Regions from separate parts of the Paenibacillus sp. RC334 genome, predicted to be linked through region 2. Evidence: predicted binding sites of a transcription regulator. Region 2 holds the regulator's gene; each other region holds the start of a gene.

Region 1 (6,374 bases), 370 kb from region 2:
TCCCGGGGCAGGGTCATTATATGACCGATCGATTTTGGGGGTGTATCCAATGTTTCCGGCTTGACGGGACTGTGATCCAGAGTATCAGCAAAAAAGTGTGCATATTAATATTTGTGCATAATTGTTTCTATATGTACTACATTGTAAAGATTTAATTGTGATTTTACTTTATATTACAATGTACATAATTAACATCTATAAATATTGTGAAATGTTGTATTATTTGATAAGTAATTAGAAAATGAGTCTAATAATTTTTTAAAAGTGAGGTATGGGATATAATACCTTGGGAGGGGGGACCAGTGACTGAAACTATCAATGTTGTTCCAGTTAAGGATGGTTCTATGCATTTTATGATAAGGTAAGATGGGGATCGCTTATGTTGAGTTCTTCTAGAACAATGTTTTTAGGTGACTTCCATATTCAAGAATCTAAATATAATCTGTTATTTTTTTGTTGTACTTAATGCAGTCCAAACGAAGAGAACATTTCTTTGTAATAAAAGATACTGGAGAAGCCACCCATCTTTAAAATAGGAGGAGAAATAATGATAAAACGGCTTGATCATCTCGTTTTAACTGTTAGAAAAATTGAAGAATCCGTACATTTTTATACCCATGTTTTGGGTATGAAGGAGGAAACGTTCGGTTTAAATCGTAAAGCATTGCGTTTTGGCGATCAAAAAATAAATTTACATGAAGCTGGAAAAGAATTCGAACCCAAAGCCCAAAACCCGGTGTCCGGGTCTGCTGATTTGTGTTTCATTACCGATAAAAACATCGAAGAGATTGTGAATCATCTAGACACCATTGGAGTGAATATTGAGGAGGGACCCGTAACCAGAACAGGCGCGCTAGGTCCTATTGTATCCGTTTATATTAGAGATCCGGATCAAAATCTTATTGAAATATCTCAGTATTTAGTGTGATTTTACATGTTGTGACCAAACCGCACCCTATTTCCCACAAGTTATAGTGAGTTCTATTCACTTCAATTCCAAAATATCAGGTCGTAGTAACTGGTTCATTAAAGAGGAGACAGGTTTCCCATGCTTTTAATTTTATTTGCGTATCAGATGCATCCCAAATACGGTTAATCCTAGCATCCAATAGAGATGAATTTTATAATCAGCCCGCTGCTCTAATCTTTTCATCTTGTTCCCAGTTGTAAAATTTCCCTAAGAAAATTTGGCTATAATAAAATTTTTAAAACTCCCAGCAGCGGGCGGTAAATATCTCTCAATCCTCCATGCTAATCCTATGGATCGGTGGCATTCTGGGACATTTAGGCGGACTTGGACAACCTTATGGGTGTCCAGTCCCTGTAAGTCTGGAAGCAACGATACGCCAAGGCCTGAGCCCACCAGTCCCGCAACGGTTGCGACCTCTTCGCCTTCAAAGGTGATGTGAGGTTGGATTCCGTGTTCTTGAAACATCAGATCCGTGGTTTGACGGAGAGCGTATCCTTTTTTAACAAAATAAGGGATTCATTAGCTAATTCGTTCAAACCAATGAAATGAGCTTGGAGATTGATCGGCTTAATGCTGGCTGGGAAAGGTTCAGTACCTCTGAAGCTCGCGTAACATGCTGTATGTCAGCCAAGACCTGAAAATATTTTAATTGTTGAATTTCCATACGTGTCCTCCTGAATTCATTTCACATTATTCATTACTGAAATGCATCGAAAGCATACTTATCATAAATTATACTTCTGTCATCGTTGATGATACCATAAGATTATCAGGTTGAGTCGATATGATGTGGAGGGTTTACAATGCACTATCTTAACGCCGTAATTCTGATGAGTCTAGCTGGATCGCGACTGAACTTATCACTAGACCAGAGAGTCCCTTCCACAATATTGGCAGCATAATAGGTAAACGCACTCGCGGACGTCACATTACTCTCCAAAATCTGTATCGAACTACTCAATTGTTATTTAAGGAACAAAAGTTAATAGGGACGAGCAACGAAGAGAGATACCAAGTTGCATTAAACTATTATCGATCAATTAAAGATACATTCTCCAAGGAATGGATTGACTACGGGGAGTACCGTATCACTCATATTTTTTGTCTAGATGCTCTTTCTATTGCGGGGTCCAAGCTTCTAACAATGTGCATAAATGAGCGTGGTAGAATCGATTATAATATGATGCATAAGAGAGTAAAGAAGCTCAGTACAATGAATTGGTCATCTGACGGTCCTTTAAAATATGTAAAAGGTGTGAGTGGATCTAAATCTTTAGCAGCAGATTTAATCGATATGATGCTTTTGGCGTAATTGTTTTTATATCCCTAAACATCTTAGATAGACTTAAGCTCTTTATTAGTAATACATTTTTTATAAAAGGCAGGATGCTTAGCACATGATATAAGTAACAAAAATAGTGGAGATAGCTCTTTAATTGCTGTCCACTATTTTTTTAATTCCAGTATTTACTTTGTGTATAGAACGTATGTTTGGTATATAATTGACTTGTGAATGTATGCTCTTATTCATTTGCTTTTTGGAGGTGCAACATGATTAAAAAAGATAAGAGAACAATTTTTTTAGCAGATTGTCAAAGTTTTTACGCTAGCGTGGAAAAAGCTTCTCACCCAGAATATAGAAATAAACCACTTGTGGTAGCTGGCGATCCTTCACGTAGGTCGGGAATCATTTTAGCGGCGTGCCCCATTGCAAAAAGTTTTGGTGTAACTACAGCAGAGCGTCTGGGAGAAGCTGTGAAAAAGTGTCCTAAACTTGTTATCGTACGACCACGGATGAAATACTATATTGATGTTTCTTTAGCAATCACGAATATATACAAGGAGTATACTGATCTTGTAGAAGTGTTTAGTATTGATGAACAGTTCTTGGATATTTCTGGTAGTGTAAGAACGTTTGGTGATTCATTAGTTATTGCAAAAGACATTCAGCAAAATGTTCTTTTACAAACTGGAGTTTGGGTTCGAATAGGAAGCAGCTTCAATAAGATACTTGCAAAAATTGCAACTGACATTTGGGCCAAGAAGAACAAAAACGGGATTTTCACACTATCCAGAGCAGAAGTTGAACATTTATTGTGGCCACAGCCGGTCAGCAAAATGTTTGGAGTGGGATCGCGGATGACAGCACATTTTGTACGGCTTGGCATAACAACTATTGGAGATATAGGCAGAATGACTTTGCCAGAACTTAAGACGAAACTCCGCAGTCATTTTGGAAAACAGTCGGACATCCAGGCTGAGATTATGTGGAGAACTGCTAACGGTTTGGACGATAGTCCTGTTATCCCATCTACGCTCGATTCCCCGCAAAAGTCGATAAGCCATGCAATGACCCTGCCCAAGGATTATTCGAACAAGAATGAGATTGAAACGATTTTGCTTGAACTCACCGAAGAGGTTTGTCGAGACAGCCGTCGTAAAGGGTATATGGGTTCTGTTGTGACTGTCAGTTGTATATGCAGTCCATATGAAGCCCCTACTGGATTTTCCAGGCAAATGAAGCTTACTGACCCGACTAACAATACGAATAAAGTGTACGATGCAGCAAAAAAAATATTTTATAATTTTTGGAATGGCATGCCGATACGACGCCTAGGTGTCACTTTAAGTGAACTGGTTGACGATCAAACATATCAACTCTCCTTCTTTGAAGATCAGGAGCGTACACGTTCCCTGGAAAAAGCAACAGATAGCATTAAAGAACGCTATGGTAGTGCAGCTATTGTAAGAGCTTCCTCTTTGACCAACGCCGGTCAGGCGCTGGAAAGGTCCCTAAAAATCGGGGGGCATTATAAATAAACAGTTCGCAGATAAGGAAAATAAAACTAATCATCTAGCACTATGCATTTAGAATGCTCCTTTAAGATAGTACCATAAATCAATAATACAAAAATAATTATGCTTTCCATTGCTAAAGGAATATAATGTATAAAGTATGTCAAATTTACGATGAGGGTGTAGAAAATAAATGAAAAGAACACTGCGTAATCTTTCCTAACATCTTAGTCGAAGCTTTACTAGAGCAAGAAAAAAATTATCAAGAGTATCTTTATTTGAATGATATGCCTGTTAGCAAGAAGAAAGAAGACAAATTCCAATTTGATCAGTTTCATGCTCACTATACCGACCATCCAGTTGTCACAGGAGCAAACGGACTTCATTCTGGAGCGGTTGAAGCGAGGTTCGCTGGACCTCGGCTACGTTTATCTGCTTGTAAAGGACGAAGACATAGAGATTGTAGCTCGTATACTTCGCCTTATTGCGTGGTTGTTGGAGAAATCTCGTATTCGATCTCATCCTGAATATTCATACCGAGCTTTGTTCGGTGCGTATCTGGAAGCTGTGAAATAGATCTTTGCACGCAGTGGATGCCTCAATCCGAATTCTCCCCACTTCTTCGGACAAGAACTTGTTCTCCTTTGCCGTAAAGGACATACACATGATCCTTTTACAGATCGGATACCTCATTCACTAAATGGGTGGATGGACAGATGCAGAAAATGATAGAAGCATATTTCAAGATATTCTGAAAAGTCATTTCGAATTTAAAAAATTGCTTGATTATTGAACAAAAAATTTGTTATAGAGGAACGATGGCTCTATTAGATCGTATTCTAGTTACTGTAGTTAAGATTCTAGATGCATATAGAAAAAAGGAAGCTCTTTATATAATTAAATTTATCCTGTACTACTTTGAAAAAGCTCAATAAACCTTTGAGTTGCTGAAGAAAGGGGCAAATCTTTTTTGATAGCAATACTTAGAAACCTTTTAGGTATGGTTTCTTGGATTGGTACTTTGAATAGCTGTTGTTGATCCAAATCGCTGCGAACAAAATCCTCGATTACACATGATATGCCCAAACCTTTTTTAGCAAACTCAATTAACAGTTCCATGGTACTCAGCTCTACTTTAGGTATTACTTTTAAGCCATATGAAGTGAAAAAGTTGTCAATGTACTTTCTTGTATTAAGTCCTTTCTGCATTAGAATGATCGGGTAATTTACTACTAGTTCTTTTAAGAATATTGGTTTATCACATATTTCTTTAAATCTCTCACCTACTACAAAACAATCTTGTATTTCTATTTTTCCAATCACCGTCAGAGAATCTCTGCTTCCGTTCAGATTGATGATTCCTATGTCAACTTCGCCTGACTCTAGCTGCTTAATTGTAGAATGAGTAGATTGATCTTTGATATAAATCTCGATATTAGGGTAAGCCAAGGAGAATCTTTCTAGGTATTGCATCAAGAAGTTACTACAAGCTGTTGTGCTTACGGCTATTCTTAGTTGGCCAGCATCTAAATTCCTTAATTCCGAAAATTTTCTTTCAGCCGCCTGTAATAACTCATAGCTTTGTTCTACATATTGAAATAATACCTCTCCTTCTACAGTAAGGGACACTCCTTGTGCTCTTCTATGAAACAACTGTCCACCTAGCTTATTTTCAAGTAATTTTATGGACTGACTAACTGCCGATTGTGATGTAAACAGTTCTTTTGCCGCATTAGACATACTTCCAGCTTTTACTGTGATATAGAAGATCTTATAGAGCTCATAATTAATATCCATATAAGTAATTAGTATACCTCCTATATTTATTATTAATTTTACTTATTATACTGCGTGAATTATACTCGGGTTGTCAATGATTAATCGATAAATTGAGAAGGTGATCAATCTAGTATTCCCATATTTAAGATAAATTATTGAATCATCTGTAGGGGATATTCAATCTTCAGAATTTGAGAGGGGATAATACTGAATGTTTCTGATTTCTATTCCATTGCTCTCTAAATAGTAGGTGGGATTACTTTTGCAATGGACACACTTGAAACCGTTCTTTTGGTATTTTCTCGTGGTTCTAAAATCGGATAAACGATTTAATGAAGCACTTCGTTCAATTTCCGATTGGCTAATCGATCAAAGCAAGAGAAAGGGGAACATACGTGGCTATCGTATTCATAATTTTCGCATTATTGGCAGGAATGGCCTTACCTACGCAATTTAGTGTTAATGCGCAGCTAAGGACGGTGGTGGGATCACCTATTGTTGCTTCGGCCATTTCTTTTACAGTAGGTGCCATCTCATTAATAATCATATCTTTTTTTGTAAAAGGATCGTTGTTCAAAAAAGAATGGTTTGAAGCTCCCTGGTGGATGTGGACAGGAGGACTACTGGGTGCTTTCTATGTATTGGCGACAACCATTCTCATGCCCAGAATAGGAGTAGCAGCTACGGTTGGATACGTTTTAGCTGGACAAATAATCGTGTCGGTGATCATTGATCATTTTGGATTAATTGGTGCTAGTATGCACACTTTGAATATTCCTCGATTATTGGGAGCTCTTTTGGTTATTGCAGGAGTCTTTATCGTACAAAA
Region 2 (6,374 bases):
CTTGATATTGCAACTCATATCAAAACAGTTGTACCGGGTCATCCAGCTTCTATTGCGGTTTTAAAACATGGAATAGCCGTTGTGATTAATACAGTTTCAATCATTTTGTTAACTATTGGTATTTCATTTATTACGGGTAAGGTGCAGGAAACTGTACTGGCGATGATATCTTTTTCTATACTGCGTCAAGTTGTAGGAGGAATACATTTAAAGAGCAATATAGTATGCATTGTTGTATCTACAGCTTTACTTACCGCCCTGTCCTTTGTGAATTTAAACTATAATTGGATAGTTATTACTTCGATATTAAGTATAATACTTGTCTTGGTTTATGCTCCGTCTAGAATAGACGGGAAGACTCGTATACCTAAACGGCACTACCCATTGTTAAAAATTTGCGGGGTTGCAATAATAACACTTAATTTGTGGCTGGCTTTTCCGGTGGTAGCTGCTAGTTTTTTTGTTCAAAGCTTAACGTTAATAGAGAGGAGGTGCGAAAAATGAAAAGTCCTAAATTTAGTAAATTTAAGATTGGTATGTACTACAATGCTGCCATATTACTAACTTCACTTGCAGTTGTATCAGTGAGTACAGCGAGTTTGTCTTGGATTCACAGTCCCGAACCACCTGAAGAACTGTTGAAATAAAGTGGGAGATATATGAAATGCTAAACTTAACCGTCTCAGCTGATGATTCTCGAGGTATTAACAAGGGCGAAAACATACCAGTGGACAAGGTTCTTTTCATATCTAAAGGACGTAAGAGGGATCAGATTCTAGTTCACACATTCGAAAAAACATATTACATGATCGGCACCCTAAGGCATTGGGAAAGCTTCCTAAATAATAATGGGTTCCATTTCTTGAATGTAGACAGAAGCAATACTCTGAATGTGGAAAAGGTGAAAATTGTTAATGGCATTTTCAAAGACGCTTACTTTGAATGTGAGATAACAAAAACATCGAAGAGGTGTCCGATCTCTTATCACCGATTTGACGAGGTTATAGAGGAAATGGGTTTCATTAATTCGAACATAATCTTCACTGGAGTTGCTACTAGATAGCGGCTCTTTTTTTGTCAAAAATACTCGGCTTATATTGTCGAATCATAAGAGACATTCAGCACCCTGATTTTTGTTCATATGTCCCTAATTTTAGGAATTGATATAGGTAAGAGTTTCGAATTTCATAATCAAGGGAAAAAGAATGGGAGAAGGTAATGGGTTGTGTTGAGTTAACATTTTCGCTCCTTATGTTTATGAAACGAGGAAAAGCATTTCGTTCAGAGTACATAGGATAAATGATCATACAGTAAAGATAAAGACACAATAGTTCACAGGGGAGAATAGACATGAAAAAGCATTTTTTTGAATTTTCTCAGGACTGGGATTTAGATGAAGAGAATACGAAATTTTTATCAGTATTCACTTACTTCAAATGTTAAAATTCTGTTGAAAATGATAAAGTCCTACCGACTGCTAAAGGGCCCCTTAATATTGGTTCAATATCCGTTTTACACTATAATGCGGCACAAAAAAGCGGGAAGAAATCCTTCCCGCTTTTCGCTTAAAAACAATCATTAACGTCTGCGTTGTCTATCATTTACACTAAACAGATTAACAGCCAGTGCGTTACCTCTAGCACGTGCAATCGCTCTCTGATTTGAACGGATCGATAATCCTCTTCTTCTCACGTGACGTTTGAAATGTCTTTTACACATGATATCACCTCCCTTCACAAGAAATGAAGGTACGGATGAATTTTAGAAGTGTTTATGCTTACGGTTACGTTTGGAAATTTTGATGTTCAATGCATTGGTGGCTAGTGCGTTACCGCTTCTTGTTTCGGCGGCTGCGGCCTGAAAGACTTTTACGACCAGAAATTTGTTCTTGCCGATACGGTGCTTATACGTTTTGACTCGATTTTTGATCATCTTCTTATCTCCTTTGCTAAGGTCTACTTTATTCATATGTCAGTAGCGCTAGCAATGTATCAGCATAAATCTATTAAAAGCAAAAAGAAGCTATCACCTATGATCCTAATATTCAGAAACTAATAAAGTATGGAGATACGGAACGTAAAAAAACTTATGCTTACCTGCCGTATCCTTTCCCACTTTACGTTGTAGGAGAAAGTTACAGCAGATTAGCATAAGTAGAATAGTAAAGAATGAAGATAAGAAGCTGGTAAAAGAAATATTACTTATTATAAAGGGTTTTAAGTTTTTTCTCGTAATACGCTTCCTGGTTAAGAATACGATTATTCAGTTGTTCAGATAATATACCATATTTATCTAAAATAATGATATAATTCTTTTGATCCACCAATATACAGAACAGTAATTGCAGGTATAAACCGTTTAATCTATGGGCTATCAAAGGAAAAAGAATAGCTGTGAGGAACATTTTGTGTACATAAAATCAACACAAAACCGGCTTGCCATGGGCAGCCGGTTTTGTTGTAGCGGGAAGAATAACGGGGCTGAAAAATGAAAAATCAGTGGAAGTCCCGGAAGAGTCCTACAACCTTGCCCAAAATACTGACGTGCGTCAGACGAAGCGGTTCAAAGGCCGGATTTTCCGGTTGAAGTCGAATATGATCTTTTTCCTTGTAAAAAGTTTTAACAGTAGCCTCGTCCTCGTCTGTCATGGCCACGACAATATCGCCGTTATCGGCTGTCTGCTGTTGACGTACGATGACATAATCTCCGTTGGCAATACCAGCTTCAATCATGCTTTCTCCTACAACAGATAACATGAATATTTTATCCTCACCAACAAAATGTTGGGGAAGAGGAAAGTAATCTTCAATATTTTCTGTTGCTGTAATAGGCAGACCAGCTGTAACTTTGCCGACGACCGGAACACGACTAATTGAGTAATTAATCAAGTTGCTGTTATCCGATTCGTCTTGGCCGAGTAACTCGATGGCCCGCGGTTTCGTTGGATCACGACGAATCAGTCCCTTTTTCTCCAGACGATCCAAATGACCGTGAACCGTAGAACTGGAGGCCAATCCGACAGCCTCACCTATTTCGCGTACAGAAGGGGGATAACCCTTTAGACGCACTTCATTGCGGATAAATTCAAGAATGGCCTGCTGGCGGCTTGAAATCTTAGACATACCGTATCAACCCCATTTAGTAACGTTTGGGAAAATTATAGCATAGAACCTCCGTTCGTACAAACGTAAGTTCTAAATAATCCTAAAAAATAATCACGAACTTTTGTTCTCTTTTCTATTGAACAAAACAAATGTTCGTGTTATATTGTGAAAAAACATAGGAACAAACGTTTGGAGGACGCGACAAATGATGAAATATAGCACATATCAAAGTATTTTTCCAATGAATTTAGAAAAGATTCAAAATGTCCGGAATGAGAGAAGGGCGCAGCTTGTACGGACCATTTCCAACAGTCTCCTGCCCAAACTTCTTATTCTGGTTATCGTTGCCTGGATTGCGGGTGCAGGTGTACTGACGGTATTCGCGGCTCCTTCGGTTTCGAATGAAGAGGTGACCAAACTTATTGTGCAACCTGGGGATACATTGTGGCGGATTGCCTCCACTCATAAACCGGAACGAATGGATACACGGGTATATATAGAAGGAATTGTTCGGATTAACGGAATGGAAGATCGAGGAGTGCAGGCAGGCCAGCTTTTAAAGCTTCCGCACTTCTGATCAGTCACATTAGAGCTGTCAGGGAACGTGATACGGGAACCTTGACAAGCTCTTTTCTACATGTCAAAGTGTATTATATCTTTGCTTATATGGAGGGGACAGAATTTGGATATAGACAGCTTGGTACAGCGCATCAATGAATTGGCTCGCAAAGCAAAAGCCGAAGGATTGACGGAAGAGGAAACAACAGAGCGCGCCAATCTTCGGGAAATTTATTTGGATAACATTCGCCGTAATTTCCGGCAGCAACTTGATACGATTGAAATTGTGGACGAAGATACGTCGAAGGGAAATGGTGGGCTGACGCATTAATGTCGCTAAAGCGGCTTAGCCCGCGTAATTTGCTTTTCGTTTTTTAAGGTATCTATTTTTGGTATCTATATAGATTAGGATTGGTAGCAATTGTTTTAAGCAATATATTTGGGAAGGGAATTGAGAGATGGCCCGGTCATTTGAAAGAAAAGTTCGCAAAAACACAGCGCATTTGAATAAATCGCGCAAAAAGCAAGGCATCCAAACCATTAGTGGCGCCGGTTCTGCAATGGATATTTTCCGTGGACGTAATATTACCGTGCCAATCATGTTGGCTGGACTTGCAGTTCTGTATATGCTCATGAGTTATTTTTTGACTAAGACTGGTATGCGCGGCATGGACTGGCTTGTATTCGGCTTGTATTTGATGCTGGCTGTTATCTTTTTCATCCGCCGTCCTTATTTGAAGGTTGGAAAGAGCACGCTGTATATGTTGAAGGGTGGCAGAGAGCGTCCAATGACGGCAGAGGATATGAAAGCCATCAAGATTGAAAAGGGTTACGTAACGGTTGAAAGAAAAGGTAAGGGTGGCAACTTTATTTTTACAAAATCACTGGGCCGTTATGATACGGATGCCATTGCAGAGCGGCTTGAGAAGTTTGCGCTATCTAATCAGGTTCAAGTAGACAAAAAATAACGACTTCTGTTGGTTCGAATCGTTTAAATTGTCCGTGGGCCTGTAGCCTCTGTAAATAAGGTCGCATGATGTTATTTCATATAACACATTGCGGCCTCTTGATTAATATGGGCACATAACGATTGGAATGCTTGTAGACGCAACAAGGCAGAACAAGCGTACATATAAAGTGGAAAGAGAGTGGATAATACAGATGACGATTCAAGCGGTAATGTTCGATCTTGATGATACACTTCTGTGGGATGAGCGCAGTGTAGAAGAGGCATTTGACGCAACGTGCCAGACAGGTTCCCTGGAAGCAGGCGTTGATCCGAAAGCTTTGGAAGAAGCAGTCCGCAAGGAAGCGCGTGCTTTGTATGAGTCTTATGAAACCTTTAGTTTTACTCAATTGATTGGCATTAATCCGTTTGAGGGATTGTGGGCGAATTTTACGGCAGGAGAGCAGCCAGAGTTCCGGCAATTGGAACAGCTGGCCCCTGCTTATCGAAAGGAATCTTGGCGTAGAGGTCTCCAACAGTTGGGGATAGATAATGAAGAGTTAGCGCAAAAGCTGGCAACCCAATTTGCCTTGGAAAGACGCACCCGTCCCCATGTTTATGAAGAAACGTTTGAGATTCTGGAGCAGTTGAAAGGGCAGTATAAGCTTCTTTTGTTGACAAACGGCTCCCCTGATCTACAGCAGGAGAAGTTGGATGGGGTTCCGCAGTTAGCTCCATTTTTTGATCACGTTGTTATTTCAGGTTCGTTTGGTAAAGGTAAGCCGGACCCGTCTATTTTTCAGCATGCTTTGGGGCTTCTCGGTATTGAGCCTGAACATGCTTTAATGGTGGGGGATAAGCTGACGACTGATATTCAAGGGGCTCTGGCGGCAGGTGTGCACTCCGTGTGGGTGAACCGCAACGCCAAAACCAATACTACAGAAATCAAGCCAAAGTTCGAAATTAAGCATCTGTCCGAATTGGATGGAATTATTCAATCGTTTAAGTAAGTGCTTTTCGGCTCTTATTATAGTAACAAGCCCAAAAAACTCCCTCCGCTCAGGCATCTCAGAGCAGAGGGAGTTGCTTTATCCACATTAGGATGGATTCGTATTATAGTATTATGCCTTAATAAACGATGGATCTTCAAACGGTTCGGCAATCCACCCATTTTCTTCGATGAACAAACGTACTGCGACGATCTTCTGATTTTCCATTAAGGTAAAGAAGTGAGGAATATTTTCTGGTACGGAAATAACGTCACCAGGTGAAAGCTCAACATTAAAATATCCGATTTCTTCAGGACCTTTAATGATGAAAATGCCTTTGCCTGCTACAATAGCACGGATTTCATCTTCGGTATGGGTATGAATTTGCTCAAACTTGGCAAGTAGCTCGTCCAAATTCGGCGTTGCTTCGGACAAGGTGATAACGTCCCATATTTTATACCCACGGCGGGCGGCTAAGTCCTTGATTTCGGCTTCAAAAGTGCTTAGAACAGCCACTTTTTGCTCATCTGTCAGGGTGAAGTTTTCTTGCAGCTCCCCGGACAGCTTGGAATCATCCCAATGCTCGTACAATACCTCTTGACTCTCCAAAAATTCACGTACCTTGTCTTCATCGCTAATTCGTACATTCGTATTGCGTATTAAGATTTCAGCCATAGATTATCCCTCTTTTCCACTTGGTTTAATGTTGTATACAGAATATCATGTCTTGAATCGTTGTACAATATAGGTCTGAAACATTTTATGTTGCAAATGACG
Region 3 (6,374 bases), 340 kb from region 2:
ATCGTTATTTTACAGAGCGTGAAGCCGTTCGCCTGAGGATGATTATGGCGCTACGTGAATTCGGTATGTCGGTAGAGGAAGTCAAATCCATACTGGACCGATTGGATCAAGGGAGAAGGGATGAGGCACTTCATGAGCTGGAGCTGCAACGTTCTGTGATGTTCACGACGTGGATGGATCATAAGCGCAGGCTGGAGGCAGCCGACCAAATGATCGAACGTTTGAGACGTGACAGCGAGCTGGAGTGGGAAGAGATGTTTCAGTTGGCCGGAGGTTTGAAGCGTCAGCGGGAGCTGCGTGAAGACTGGTTTGACGGTTGGGATTTTGACAGCCGCGCAGCTGTACATGATATCAGGGTGAGTCTGGAAGAGGGAGAAAATGGCAGGCATCCCGCGTACAGGCGTGCTTTGCGTCTTATCGTACAGCGTGTGGCTGCCAATGCAGGTGAGTCTGGACGCAGGTACAGGGACGGGGAATCTGGCGGGGTTGTTCGCTGAAAAGGGCATTCGTATGGCAGGTGTGGATCAATCGAATGGAATGCTCAAGCGCTGCCGGAGTAAATTCCCGCAGGTGGAGACGAGGCTGGGAAATCTGATGTCGATTCCTTATATGGACGGGACCTTTGACTTGTAGTCAGCAGTTATGCCCTGCATCATCTGACAGATGAACAAAAAATACTCTCTCTGTCAGAAATGCGACGCACGCTTAAACCACACGGACGTATTTGCGTCGTGGATCTGATGGTTGATGCAGCAGAGATACCGGAAGCGGGGGAAAGCATGTCTACACCGGATAACGAGGAGTCCGAGTTGCCTGTATATTGTGCAGAACGCTCCCGCATGCTGGATTGGTTCGATAGACATGGGTATTTTGCGGCTTTCTGGCATATTACAGGGAGACTGCATTTAGGCAGCGACATGGCTGCAAAAGCTAAGCACAGGCAATCCAGCTGCTTTTACTGCTGCGCAGGCGCTGCAAATGGCTACAGTCAATGGAGCCAAGCTGCTAAACCTTGAGCACGAAACCAGCACACTTGAGGTGGGGAAAAAGGCAGATATCATTCTGATAGATATGCAAAAGCCGCATTTACAGCCAATACACCAGATAGAGTCACTGCTTGCTTACAGTGTAAACGGCGCGGATGTTGATACGACCATTGTGAATGGGCGTGTGCTAATGCGCGGAAGACAGTTGCTAACAATAGACGAGAAAGAGGTGCTCGTACAAGCAACGGTACGCGGAAAACGCATCGTACAAGGATTGTAAACGAGACTACACAGTCGAGTGGCTTTGGGTCACATCAATTCCTAAATAATGTCCCAATTCTCGTCGAACCTCGCTGCGTGCAAAGGAGGAAAGCATGAAAAACCGCTTTTGGTAGCCACGGCATACATACAGAACCTCCACGCCTTCGTGATTCCGGGTTTCGTTGTATATTTTAACTCCTTGCCTTTTCATTCGCGCCTTTGTCTCCGCCAATTGAACAGCTACACGCTGTTGCACCCCGGTCAGGCTGCGAACGTACAGATCGGGCATTTTTAAGGCAGAGGCATTCAGAATGCGAATGTCCCGCTCCAGCACATCCAGCACGAGGGTCAGAAGTACACAAGTTTTGATCAGCCCTGCGTCTTCCTCGGAAGGCAGTGGGGCCTTATTCTTGTTGTCCAGTATCTTTTTCATAAGAAATCTCCTTTACTCATAGCAGGAATACAATTATAATCAGCATACAGAACAAATGTTCTTTTTATACTTCATCATAGAAATTATTCCTTTGCCAAAGCAATCATCAATTATTGGAAAGAAAGAAGGTATACATATTGTCACGCTCGTTATATGCGGTGCTATTGCTGCTAAGCCTCATTTGGGGCGGATCATTTTTGTTTATCAAGGTGTTATTGCTCCATCACGTAGGGCCTTGGACTATTGTATTTCTTCGTTCCGGCTTTGGCCTCATTTTTATTGTTTTGTTGATGCTACTTATGCGCAAGCCATTTGAATTCAGAAGTATTCCATGGAAATCGGTTATTCTCGTAGCTCTAGTGAACATGGTTTTGCCATGGGCCTTGATTAGTTTTAGCGAGACCAGAATTGCTAGCAGCATGGCTTCCGTATTGAATGCCACCACGCCAATCTGGACCATGTTGGTCGGAATTGTCTTTTTCAGAGCTATCTTTTATCGAATGCAGTGGTTTGGAATGGGCCTCGCTTTTGTAGGAATCGTTATTTTACTGGGTATTAATCCTGTATCCATTATTTCTGTCGACCCCGTCGGCTTTGGATGTATGCTGCTTGCGACTCTCTGCTATGGCTTCGGAACGCAGTTGTCCAAGCGGTTTTTATCCAATCTGTCGATGTATCAGGCAACCTTTGCGACACTATTGGGTGCGGCGGCAGGGGGCGGCATCATGACGGCAATGGTGGATCGACCTGATCTGTCGGTCGTCTTCATCCCTGGTGTGTTGGGTTCCCTTATAGGGCTGGGGGTTTTGGGATCGGGAGTAGCGTATATATTGTTCAATTATATGATTTTGCGGGGAAGTCCGGAATTTGCCTCCTCGGTGACTTATTTTGTACCGGTGAGCGCTATTGTATGGGGCTTTTTGCTTCTGAATGAACACATCGGCTGGAACGTTCTGACCGGGCTGCTCCTTATACTCGGAGGGGTGTTTATGGCCAACCAACGCAGAACAGCCAAATTAGCCGGGTAGTATCACTGAAAACCTGCATAAACCATGCCATAAGTACATTAACCATGCTATAAGTACATTGTATGTGCATCCGCCAAACCTTCGGTATAATGCCGTTATTCGCACATACAATAAAGCATGCTCACGCATAAAATAAAAATATGGTGCGGCATAAAAAGCAAGCTGTTTAGCAGGTGGTAAGGTGTGGTATAATAAATAATAGAATTACATGTACCACAGAAATGTCGGAGTTTTATTCCACAAAAGAAAGGATCAGGATACCATGTGTCCCCGAAGGATACTTCCCCAAAGGACGATTTGGAAACGATTTGATCTGTCTTATACTTAGCTTTTCCGCGGAGTAACGTCAAGTTGCGAAAGCCAACTCTGCGGAAGAGGGGATTGTATATGCGAAGGACCAAGTCCTCCAGGCACAACTTACCCGGTAGCTTCCGTAAGAGTGGGTTCATCCACATCAAACTTACGAGAAACCGAGGGAGCCTGTATGAGGAAAACTTACGAATCTATCGTGAACAATGGAGCATTAAGGCAGATTGCTGTCATGCTGCTCGGAACATGCATTTTAGCTTTTACGTATTATCACATCAATGCTCAAAATCATTTGTCAGAAGGCGGATTTGCAGGCTTGGCCCTGCTGGGACATTACGCATTTGGCGTGTCTCCGGCTTGGAGTATGCTACTGCTTGATATCCCTGTCATATTGCTGGCCTGGGTACTGAAGGGCAAAAGATTCATGCTGCTGGCATTGATCGGGGCGGTCGCCTTTTCCCTGTTTTATGCAGGATTTGAAAAGTATTCGACGCTGGTTATAGATCTGCACGGCAACTTGCTGGTAGCGGCTCTGCTTTGCGGAGTGCTTACAGGCTTGGGTGCCGGAATCGTACTGCGATTCGGTGGAGCAACCGGGGGCGATGATATTTTGTCCCTGCTGATCAGCGAGTGGCGCGGATGGAAAATCGGTAACGTGTTTATCGTCAGTGACATTATTGTATTGGGATTATCGCTGTTGTATCTGCCTGTGAAGGAAACAATGTTTACCATACTGGCTGTGTGGCTCGCCGGAAAAATAATTACATGGACGACAACGTTCCAACTACACCGACCTGTGAAAAAGGTGCTGCCTGCGGCTATTCCAGCCCCAAAGGTAGTTGCCAAAACAGTGCCGGTCGTCCACAGCCTTCGTCAATAAGGAAAGGGTGTTACGTCAGGAGAGAAATCTTCCTACGTGACACCCTTTCGCTGTATCCAGGCTTTGTCAGGAAGGCTTCAAAGTAGAATGAATACGTCCGCTCCGGTCATAAATAATCGCCGAAATCTGCTGGCGGTCTACTCATTTTCGAGCCTCGTCCACCGCTTTATTTTTGTGCTTAAAGGTTGAAGCAGACTTGTCATGTCCTTCTTCCTTAATAGCCCAGCCATCCTCATGTGGCACGACATGAATAGGCTCCTGAGATCCGTAAGAAGCGGAATGATTGCCTTTCCCGCACACGAGGCTCCAGATTTTTCATAGATGGGGGATAATCATGTTTGGTCCAAGGGACAGCTAATCACTCCCTATAGCAGATGATGTATTATGTATTACCCGCTGTCCGCTTAAATAAACGGAAAGCAAGAAATGAATATATTGTAAAATGTATTTTGAGAAAAAGCGTATAATGGTGTACAGAATGTCAGGGTCTTACATGCTCAGGATTTAAATATGAAAAGGAGTGGGGCATTTGCTTGCCTGGGGTTTCGTCTTTATGCTAACCATCATCATACATACTACAGATAGCTTGTCCTATGCCCTCCGGCTTGGCGGTTTGCGAGCGCGTCGGATTGGATTGGCTTTAACCGTTGCAAGTATGCTGCTGTTGGTTTCACGCACCTCTAATATGGCGCAGGGACCTTTACTCGGAGGTATGGTCGATCAGGCTAAGGCCGCCGTGCGAGCGAGTGGGGCTGATGTTAGACTGGAGCTGTATATGCATGGGGTCCTACTGGCAGCAACCGTTGGAACCATGATCGCTATAATTTTGTATCCGACAGTGGTACGCATGTCCGCCAGATGGATTGTGCATCTGGAGCATACCGGGTCTATTCCGGCATTGGTGCGTCATTTAATGGTGCGCAACCACTGGAAGCATGCAGGCTACTACATGAAGCGTCCAACCTGGTCCATGCTCACCTCGCTGTTCAAGGGAGCGATCCCAAAGCGTCTGATTACCCTGAATATGATTGTGACCGCGATATATACGACTGGAGTGGTGTCTGCTTTATATGCATCATTCCTGTGGCCCGCTCAGGGTACAGCAATGTCTATGTCATCGGGTCTAATCAATGGTATGGCAACGGTACTGCTAACTTTGCTAATTGATCCCAGATTGGCGGTATTGTCTGAAAAAACGCTGCGCGGGGAGCTGCCCTTAAATCGTATGAACAGTATGTACGGCTGGATGATCATTTCGCGTCTGGGAGGTACCTTGCTTGCACAATTGCTATTGGTGCCGCTCGCAATCTGGCTTGGATGGATTATGGACTGAGCCGGAAACTGAATTCACCAGTTTAATTCAAAAAAAGCTGACCCGGAGCCATCTGCGAAAGATGATTTCTGGGCCAGTCTAAAATATTTTTGAAGTCTACTTACTTTTCAAATAATGACTTATAGGCTCCATAGCCTTCACGTTCCAAGTCTTCTTGAGGCACAAAACGGAGCGCAGCGGAATTAATACAATAGCGCAGGCCATCAGGACCTGGGCCATCATCAAATACGTGTCCCAAATGGGAATCCGCTTCGCGACTACGGACCTCGGTACGAATCATAAAGTGGCTGAGGTCGTTTTTTTCTTTGACGTTATAGCTGCGCAGCGGGCGAGTAAAGCTGGGCCAACCGCAACCTGCATCATATTTGTCGAGCGAGCTGAACAAAGGCTCTCCCGAAACAATGTCCACATAAATCCCTTCACCCTCATGGTCCCAAAACTCATTTTGAAAAGGGCGCTCGGTCGCGTTTTTTTGTGTTACTTCGTATTGAATAGGTGTCAGCCGATCTTTAAGATCAGATTTATCTATTTTGCCCGACCAATTTTGCTCAATAAAATCTTCACGTCCAGAGCCTTTGCGGTAACGCTTGTAATGGGCGGGATTCTTCTTATGATAGTCCTGATGATATTCTTCCGCTTCATGAGCGGTTGCCGCAGGCAGAATTGGTGTAGCAATGGGCTTGTCAAAACGGCCGCTTTCACCCAGCGCTTTTTTGGAAGCCTCTGCCTTGATTCGTTGTTCTTCGTTATGATAGAAAATAGCTGTTTGGTAGGATGAACCTCTATCGTGGAATTGTCCACCTTCATCCGTCGGATCAATCTGTTGCCAGAACAGCTCTAATAATTTTTCATATGGGAAGATTTGCGGATCAAATGTAATCTGTACTGCTTCTACATGTCCCGTTGTTTCGGAACATACCTCTTCATAGGTCGGGTTTTCCGTATGTCCTCCTGTGTAACCGGAGCTTACCTTTAAAATGCCGGGTAGCTCCTCGAAGGGGGAAACCATGCACCAGAAGCAGCCGCCTGCAAAAGTTGCCTTCTCCACGGTGTTTGGATTGTTGGTGCTCATATTTGTCACTCCATTCTGAGAAAGTTTCAATTAGTTGTTATTTAAATAGCTTACAATTAAATTATATACGAC

What was found. The regulator LexA, encoded in region 2, represses DNA repair genes until DNA is damaged. The targets are predictions, from matches to a motif close to CGAACATATGTTCG.
Region 1: a site for LexA is predicted at 2,451-2,464, ahead of QMK20_RS15815 (DNA polymerase IV). Genes of this name have one in related genera too.
Region 3: a site for LexA is predicted at 1,729-1,742, ahead of QMK20_RS15700 (YhjD family protein). Genes of this name have one in related genera too.

Annotation. Positions count from the first base shown of each region.
Region 1 is NZ_CP125370.1:3,436,401-3,442,774, reverse strand. Features, by position in the region: gene QMK20_RS15830 (VOC family protein) at 548-928, shown strand; gene QMK20_RS15825 (LysR substrate-binding domain-containing protein) at 1,178-1,435, opposite strand; gene QMK20_RS15820 (LysR family transcriptional regulator) at 1,503-1,634, opposite strand; gene QMK20_RS15815 (DNA polymerase IV) at 2,522-3,790, shown strand; gene QMK20_RS15810 (hypothetical protein) at 4,091-4,342, shown strand; gene QMK20_RS15805 (LysR family transcriptional regulator) at 4,670-5,563, opposite strand; gene QMK20_RS15800 (DMT family transporter) at 5,941-6,374, shown strand, end outside.
Region 2 is NZ_CP125370.1:3,067,606-3,073,979, reverse strand. Features, by position in the region: gene QMK20_RS14040 (accessory gene regulator ArgB-like protein) at 1-504, shown strand, start outside; gene QMK20_RS14035 (cyclic lactone autoinducer peptide) at 501-647, shown strand; gene QMK20_RS14030 (LytTR family transcriptional regulator DNA-binding domain-containing protein) at 665-1,063, shown strand; gene QMK20_RS14025 (hypothetical protein) at 1,579-1,719, opposite strand; gene QMK20_RS14020 (hypothetical protein) at 1,762-1,932, opposite strand; gene lexA (transcriptional repressor LexA) at 2,496-3,122, opposite strand; gene QMK20_RS14010 (LysM peptidoglycan-binding domain-containing protein) at 3,313-3,681, shown strand; gene QMK20_RS14005 (DUF896 domain-containing protein) at 3,787-3,993, shown strand; gene QMK20_RS14000 (hypothetical protein) at 4,121-4,630, shown strand; gene QMK20_RS13995 (HAD family hydrolase) at 4,824-5,618, shown strand; gene QMK20_RS13990 (cupin domain-containing protein) at 5,730-6,272, opposite strand.
Region 3 is NZ_CP125370.1:3,412,591-3,418,964, reverse strand. Features, by position in the region: gene QMK20_RS15720 (MerR family transcriptional regulator) at 1-497, shown strand, start outside; gene QMK20_RS15715 (class I SAM-dependent methyltransferase) at 487-633, shown strand; gene QMK20_RS15710 (hypothetical protein) at 732-1,016, shown strand; gene QMK20_RS15705 (amidohydrolase family protein) at 979-1,266, shown strand; gene QMK20_RS15700 (YhjD family protein) at 1,273-1,680, opposite strand; gene QMK20_RS15695 (DMT family transporter) at 1,818-2,708, shown strand; gene QMK20_RS15690 (YitT family protein) at 3,193-3,897, shown strand; gene QMK20_RS15685 (DUF2188 domain-containing protein) at 4,039-4,140, opposite strand; gene QMK20_RS15680 (lipid II flippase Amj family protein) at 4,427-5,230, shown strand; gene msrA (peptide-methionine (S)-S-oxide reductase MsrA) at 5,331-6,302, opposite strand.